Regions from separate parts of the Acidovorax sp. LjRoot117 genome, predicted to be linked through region 2. Evidence: predicted binding sites of a transcription regulator. Region 2 holds the regulator's gene; the other holds the start of a gene.
The links. Region 2 encodes sigma-54, which starts transcription at its own class of promoters, with help from an activator protein. Its sites were predicted from a motif close to TGGCANGNAANCTGCTTT; they were not measured.
Positions count from the first base shown of each region.

Region 1: a site for sigma-54 is predicted at 2,091-2,108, ahead of ACSQ3D_RS19205 (pilin). Genes of this name have one in related genera too.

Region 1 is NZ_CAXUPO020000008.1:32,551-36,278, reverse strand. Features, by position in the region: gene ACSQ3D_RS19210 (Wzy polymerase domain-containing protein) at 1-1,411, opposite strand, end outside; gene ACSQ3D_RS19205 (pilin) at 1,516-2,025, opposite strand; gene ACSQ3D_RS19200 (MBL fold metallo-hydrolase) at 2,230-3,030, opposite strand; gene ACSQ3D_RS19195 (CHASE2 domain-containing protein) at 3,041-3,728, opposite strand, start outside.
Region 2 is NZ_CAXUPO020000016.1:17,623-21,350, reverse strand. Features, by position in the region: gene ACSQ3D_RS25540 (glutaredoxin domain-containing protein) at 200-715, shown strand; gene ACSQ3D_RS25535 (RNA polymerase factor sigma-54) at 803-2,413, opposite strand; gene lptB (LPS export ABC transporter ATP-binding protein) at 2,513-3,307, opposite strand; gene lptA (lipopolysaccharide transport periplasmic protein LptA) at 3,304-3,728, opposite strand, start outside.

The DNA of each region.
Region 1 (3,728 bases), on a different contig from region 2:
GTTCCGTGGCAGCAGAGTTTCCGATTTTTGCCTGCTGAAAGCGCATCAGGCTCCAGTCTGATTCAATCGGGAAATATTCTATCGCGACCACCGCAGTTAAGGCCGCAGCGATAGCTCCTGTTGCTATAATTGTACTGTATTGCGTGCGAACGCTAAATAGCTTATTTTTCAAAGCACATTTACCCGTGACCGGATTTGACATCGCCCCCATGAAGAACCCAATGGGCAACAAAAAGTATGCGTAGTTGAGTGGGAACTCCACCATTGTATGATTAAATACTACTGAAATACCCATGAGGGTGGCCCACCTTTTAGGGCTATTGCAGCGGTGCAGTTGGTGAAGAAACCAGATTATCAAGCCGGCAGTCGTTGCAAGTGCGATGGGCAAGCCATTCCAGAGTGCTAAGTCCAAAAGCAGGTTGTGTGCGCTTTCCAGCAATAAATGGGTAGGTGGATGATCTAATGTCACGGCTATTTGTGCGATGCTAACTTGGCCCCATCCATAGCCGAACCATGGGGCTCGACCAATGGCATCCAGCATGGAAAGCCATATCAAACTACGGACTCCCGGGGTATGCATACGCTCCAATGCTGTATTCGCGCCTGAATCTAGAAGTAGGAGATCGCTTAGCAACGGCCACAGCCAGATAGCGGCTAGATAAAATGCCACCGCAGCAATCACTGCGCTTGGAGCTGTTCGCAAGTTGCATCTCTTGCGCAGTAGAGCATATCCAGGAACAAGCCACATCAGAGCGAGCAGGACTGACCGTGATCCTGTCATGACCAAAGCCCACAGTAGTAGAAAAGCCGCCACCATCGCTAAAGTTGATTTCAGCTGGCGGCCCTCCCACAAGTAAACCAAACCCGCGATTCCAAGCAGCAACAGCGTAGCTAGTTGGTTGGGCTGTGCCAAGTTGGCAAATGGACGGCCTCGCGGAGGCACTTCAGCAATGAAAATACCTTGATGCGCCGGCAGCAACCATTGATGAAGCGCTATGACTGCTGAAAATAGCGCTGCGACCAGTATGGCGATCCACAACGATTCGACAGGATTGAAGCGTTGTCTACTCTGCTGCAGCTGAGGAAAATGCTTTTCGCAAAGTGCCCCAGCGTAAGCGGATAAGCCGAAGCCAAGCAGATAAAGGCACGACATCCACCCATCGGTAGGAAAGTGCAGGTGTCCGGTAGCGAGTTGGGCGACAGGAACCAAAGCAAGCGCAAAAGCTCCATACGTAACGTTCGGAATAGGCGCAGCCTTTGTGCAAGCCCACGCCAACAGGGGAGCGAAAGCGAAAGCCGCAGATATTTCTTGATGATAGCTAAGCCAAGGGGAGTAGTGATTTGGCAAAAGGTACGCAAGACACAACACCGTGCCGGTCCATAAAAGCATTTTTTCTTTCGCCATTTTCATAATTCAACGATGATGACGGAATAAAAAAAGCGGTGCGCCAAAAAATCGGCGCACCGCTCATAATGCAGAGTCCCGCTCTCTGTGAGCAGGATATCAAATCTGAATTAACCGCGGCAAGAGCCGGGCAGATATTTAGCAGGCATAGGCTTCGTGCCCCCTGGACCACATTTCCATTCGTAAACAGTAATGTTTACATCAGAATTGGTAATGGGGGCGGAGGTTGTAGCTCCAGTCTTCTTGTAAGGGGTCATCACGACTTCCTTATCGCCGGCTTCTTTAAGGCTGGCTTCTGCCGTAGTATGAATGGTCACAAGGCCAGCATTGGTTGTGATGATGGACATCACATACTTGGTTGGATTGCTGGAGGTGTTCTCCGCAGTATTTTGCTCGCAGCCCCATGCATTAGCTGCAGGAAGTGCAGAGCTCGAGATGGTTTGAACGGTTTCTGTAATGCTGGTGCGACACTGTGAGCCAGCCAAAATAACTTCAGAGACCTTGGCGCGGATGGTGTAGTCCTGATATGCGGGCAGGGCTACGGCGGCCAGGATACCAATGATCGCGACCACGATCATCAGTTCGATAAGGGTGAAACCCTTTTGGATAGAACGCTTCATAAAATTCTCCTGGGAGTAGGTTGCCATCGATACACCTGTCGAAAGTTCTCCAGGCTGGACTCAGTACAGCAGATTTTGTGCCAAGGAGCTACCGGCACAACGAACTAGGTTTGATCCAACGGCAGCGCGTCAGCGAGCGTCAATTTTGTAAAGAAATGTCTGCTTTTGGTAGGGATTTTGACATTTTTGTCCGCCTGGATGGCGCTAGAGTTCGAACAACTGGCCGGCTTTCAACCACTGGATGCTGCGAGCAACCGGCAACCTGTACGTCGTCTCACCGGCCACAATCCCTGAGGTTTCAATTTCTCTCATGATCAGCGCAGTCTCAGAGGGCTTGGTATGCGTTACAAAGATCGGGTAAACACGGTCCTGCGCTATGCATGCCAGCTCCGCGGCCAGAGTCGCAGGTGAAAGGTGCGAGCTTCGCTTTGCTAACTCCTGCTCCCGGTTGCTGAAAGCAGTCTCGATCACGAGCAACGCGACCGGAAGCTGGTTGACGCGCTCCCAGAATGTGGGATTGCGCTCAGTATCTCCACTGAAGACCCACCATCCCGTATCGCCTTTGATGGCGTAACCTAGTGCCGGCACAGAGTGGACTGCGGGAAGCGCCTCCACCGCAAGATCTGCCACCTGCAGGATTTCGCCCTCGGCAATTTGCTGGTAGGTTAAAAAGGGGCTTAACGCGCTCGGGATTCGGCTGAAATCCGGCCAGATGACGTTGTTGAAGATGTGGTTTTGTAGTGCGTCAATGGTTTCGGGCAGTGTATAGATCGTGACAGGCGCGGTACGCAACGATGACACTGCGTCCAGCATCAACGGAAGCGCGGCAATATGGTCCAAATGCGAATGCGTGAGCAGCACATGGTCAATCTTGCGCATCTCGTCCAGGGTCAGGTCACCCACGCCGGTCCCCGCATCAACAAGAACACTGTCGTTGATGAGAAATGACGTAGTCCTGCAGTCCTTGGCAATGGCACCAGAGCAACCGAGTACGCGAACCTTCATGCCTGCCTTGCTATTTGGTTTCGAAATTTGTCGCGTTGTCCCATGCGGGATCGAAAGCTTGTTGGCGCAAAACCTCCAACCGTGCCAAGTACAAATCAAAGATGGGGGATGCGCTTTGACTGCGCTTCAATTGTGTCAACAATCTGTCGCATTGTGCCCAATCTTGCGCGCGGTAGGCATCCAGCGCCTCGCGCCAACTTCGCAGGTCTGCACGATCTGATTCTGACTGCCCGCCTAGAACTGCAGTGGGCGAATAGATAGCCACTGCTTGTGCTTTGCCTTTGACCCGTACCCTGTCCAGCTCCAGCCACGCGAATTGCGGCGCTTGCGCGAACGTTGTTTCGCTCACCACGGTCCGCACGCCGTAGTATTTCGACAAGCCCTCAAGCCGTGATCCCAGGTTGACGGCATCTCCAATGACTGTGTAACTGCGCCGGATATCGGACCCCATGTCGCCAACGCACATGTTGCCCGTGTTGAGCCCGATGCCGATTCCAATCTCAGGCAGACCCCGCTCCCGGTGCAGAACATTCACCTCTTCGATAGCTTTGGCCATATCAAGAGCCGCCTGCACAGCCAGCCGAGCATGGTCAGGAGTCGGCACCGGCGCGCCCCAAAACGCCATTACGCAGTCCCCCATGTACTTGTCGATGGTTCCCCGATGGCTGCGGATGATGTGGGTCAGCCTGCTGAACACG
Region 2 (3,728 bases):
GTGGAAGCGTGGAACAAGGACAACGGGCGGGCACCCGCGGTGGCGGCGTGCATGCGGTACTGCGCAGGGCCGCTGGGTGCCGGGGATTTTCTGCAGCGACAGGCCCTGCGGCCCACGGCGGGTGGTGCCATGGGGCGGTGCGGCACATCCGGGCAGCTTCTTGCTGACAGCACGCCCGGTGTCTCTTATGCTCGCAGGCATGAGATTTTACCGGAGCCCCTCCCCCGGCCTTTTCCGCCAGGCCGTAGCCGCCACGCTGGCAATGGCCGCGCTGGTGCTGGCACCGATGGCGGGCGCCCAGACGCTCTACAAAACGGTGGGCCCGGACGGCCGGGTCGTCTACAGCGACAAGCCCCCCACGGGCGTGGGTGTGGACAAGGCGATGAAGCTGGACAACCTGCCGGTCAGCGTGGTGCCGGGTGCAGAGCCCCGCGCGGCCGACCGCAGCCCCAAGACCGAGCCCCCCGCCGCAGCACCCCGTGGCGACGTCGTGCTCTACATGGCCACCTGGTGCGGCTACTGCAAGGCCGCCAAGGCGTACCTGGCGCAAAAGGGCATTGCCTACCGCGAGCTGGACGTCGATACGCCGGTGGGCAAGGCGGCCTTTGCACAGATTGGCGGGCGGGGTGTGCCGGTGCTGCTCACCAACGGCCAGCGGTTGTCGGGCTTCAGCGCGCAGTCCTACGACGCCGTTTTCGCGCCCCAGCGCAAGTAGCCTGGCCTCGCACCCCACCGCACCGCAGTTGGCGGGCCGGTGGGTGGGCGGCGATCTTCCGGCGCAGGCCCTGCAGCGCTGACAGAGCTACAGCGCCTTGCGCAGATTGGCCGGCGCGATCTTGAGCGCTTCGCGGTACTTGGCCACCGTGCGGCGTGCGCACTCGATGCCCTGCTCCTTGAGCATCTCGGCGATCTGGCTGTCCGACAGCGGCTTGGTGGGGCTCTCGGCCGCGACGAACTGCTTGATCAGCGCGCGCACGGCGGTGCTCGACGCATTGCCGCCCGTCTCGGTGCCCAGGCCCGAGCCGAAGAAGTACTTGAGCTCGTAGGTGCCGATGGGCGTGGCCATGTACTTGGCGGTGGTCACGCGGCTGATGGTGGACTCGTGCAGGCCCAGCTCGTCGGCAATGTCGCGCAGCACCAGCGGGCGCATGGCCAGCTCGCCATGCGTGAAGAAGTTCTTTTGCCGCTCCACGATGGCGCGCGAGACGCGCAGGATGGTGTCGAAGCGCTGCTGGATGTTCTTGATGAACCAGCGCGCCTCCTGCAGGCGCTGCTGCATGCCCTGGTGGCCTTCGCCGCCCTTGTGGCCGCGCAGTGCGCCGGCGTAGATGTCGTGCACGCGCAGGCGCGGCATCACGTCGGGGTTGAGTGCGACGATGAAATTGTGCTGCCCGTCGCGCCCGTTGGCGCGGCCCGCTTTGCGCACGATGACGTCGGGCACGATGATGTTGCGCTCCACGTCCACAAACTTGCGGCCCGGGCGCGGCTCCAGCCGGGCGATCAGGGCCATGGCGGCGCGGGTGCGCTCCTCGCCGTCGCCGCACAGCTGCGTCAGGCGGCGGATGTCGCGGCGCGCCAGCATCTCCAGCGGCTGCTGGCACACGCGCAGCGCGGTCTGCACGGTGTCGGGGTCGATCTCGCTGTCTTCGTCCGCGGCCAGCGCCTTGAGCTGCAAGGTCAGGCACTCGCCCAGCCCGCGCGCGCCCACGCCCACGGGCTCCAGGCTTTGCAACAGGCGCTGCGCCACCGTGAAGCGGTGCACCAGCTCCTCGATCTGCTCCAGGTCGTCGGGGCCGGCCAGGCTGATGGCCAGCTCTTCGAGCGGGTCTTCGAGGTAGCCGTCGTCGTTGAGCGATTCGATCAGGAACCGCAGCGCCGCGCGGTCCACCTCGGACAGGCGCAGCGACAGCGCCTGGCGGTGCAAAAAGGCAGTGAGCGATTCGTGCGTGCGGGCCAGCTCGGTGGCGTCGGCCTCGTCGCCTTCGGCATCGTTGCGGTTGCGGGCGGGCGCATCGCCGCCCCATTCGGTGTCGTTCGGTGCGACCTCGACGGTGCCGTCGCCGCTCCAGTCGGGCTCGTCGCTGGCGCTGCTGCCCGGCTCGGAGTCACCCAGCGGGCCGTCGGCCGCGGTATCGCTGGACGTGCTGGCGGTGGTGGCGCCGGGGGCGTTGGAATACAGCGTGTCGTCCGCGCTGTACTCGTCGGGCTGGGCAGGAACGTCGGCCGCCTCCAGGCCGAACTCTTCGCGCGGTGCCTCCTCGGCATTGCGCTCGAGAAACGGGTTCTCGTCGAGCATCTGCTCGACCTCCTGGCCCAGCTCCAGCGTGGACAACTGCAGCAGCCGGATGGACTGCTGCAGCTGCGGCGTGAGCGCCAGGTGCTGCGATACGCGCAGTGACAGGCCGGGCTTCATCGGGCAGCCGCCTTGCGGCCTGCAGGGCGCGCGGCGCACGCCGCCCCGCGGGGCGGCACAAAGGAGAGGCGGGGGTCGAACGTAAGGTCCATCGGTCTGCTACATGCGGAAGTGTTCGCCCAGGTACACCCGGCGCACTTCGGCGTTGTCGACGATCTCGGAAGGGGTTCCCTGCGCCAGCACCTGGCCGTCGCTGATGATGAACGCGTGGTCGCAGATGCCCAGCGTCTCGCGCACGTTGTGGTCGGTGATGAGCACGCCGATGCCCCGCGCCTTGAGGAATCCGATGATGCGCTGGATCTCGATCACCGCGATGGGGTCGATGCCGGCGAAGGGCTCATCCAGCAGGATGAAGCGTGGCTGCGTGGCCAGGGCGCGGGCGATCTCCACGCGGCGGCGCTCGCCCCCGGACAGGGCCATGGCGGGCGAGGCCCGCAGGTGGTCCACCCGCAGCTCCTGCAGCAGGGCGGTGAGGCGCTCTTCGATGGCCTCGCGCGGCAGCGGCTGGCCGTTCTCGCCGCGCTGCAGCTCCAGCACGGCGCGCACGTTTTCCTCGACCGACAGCTTGCGGAAGATGGACGCCTCCTGCGGCAGGTACGACAAACCCAGGCGCGAACGGCGGTGGATGGGCATGTGGGCGACCGACTGGCCGTCGATACGGATGTCGCCCGCATCGCTGCGCACCAGGCCCACGATCATGTAGAACGAGGTCGTCTTGCCCGCTCCGTTGGGGCCGAGCAGCCCGACGACTTCGCCCTTTTGCACGGTGAGCGACACATCCTTGACGACCTTGCGGCTGCCGTACGACTTGGCCAGGTGCTGCACCTCCAGCCGGCTGCCGACCTGTGGGTCTGCAGCGGAGGGTGCGCCGGACGAGACAGGCTGCGCGCTCACTGGGCGCCGCCGCCGAGGGTGTTGCTGGGGCGCAGCGCCGGTGCCGACGACGGCGCGGCAGGTGCTGCGGCGCCCGGTGGCGGGTCCTTGGGCGCCAGCACTGCGCGCACGCGGCTGCCAGGGGCCGGGGTGTCGCCTGCGGTGCTGGTGGACGGCTTGCGCTGGCCGTCCACGGTGAACACGTCGGTCAGGTTGTTGTAGACGATGACGGCGCCGGTGATCTCGTCGCTCAGCACCGCACCGCGGTAGCGGCGCAGCTCGGCGCGGGTGATGAAGCGCACGTTGTCGGCCTTGCCGTCGTACTCGATGACCTCGCTCTCGCCCTCGATGAACTCGTCGGGCGCACCAGGCACGGTGTCGCGCTTTTGGCGAAAGAACGCGCGCTTGCCCGCCTCGGCCGTCACCACCCCGTACTGGTAGC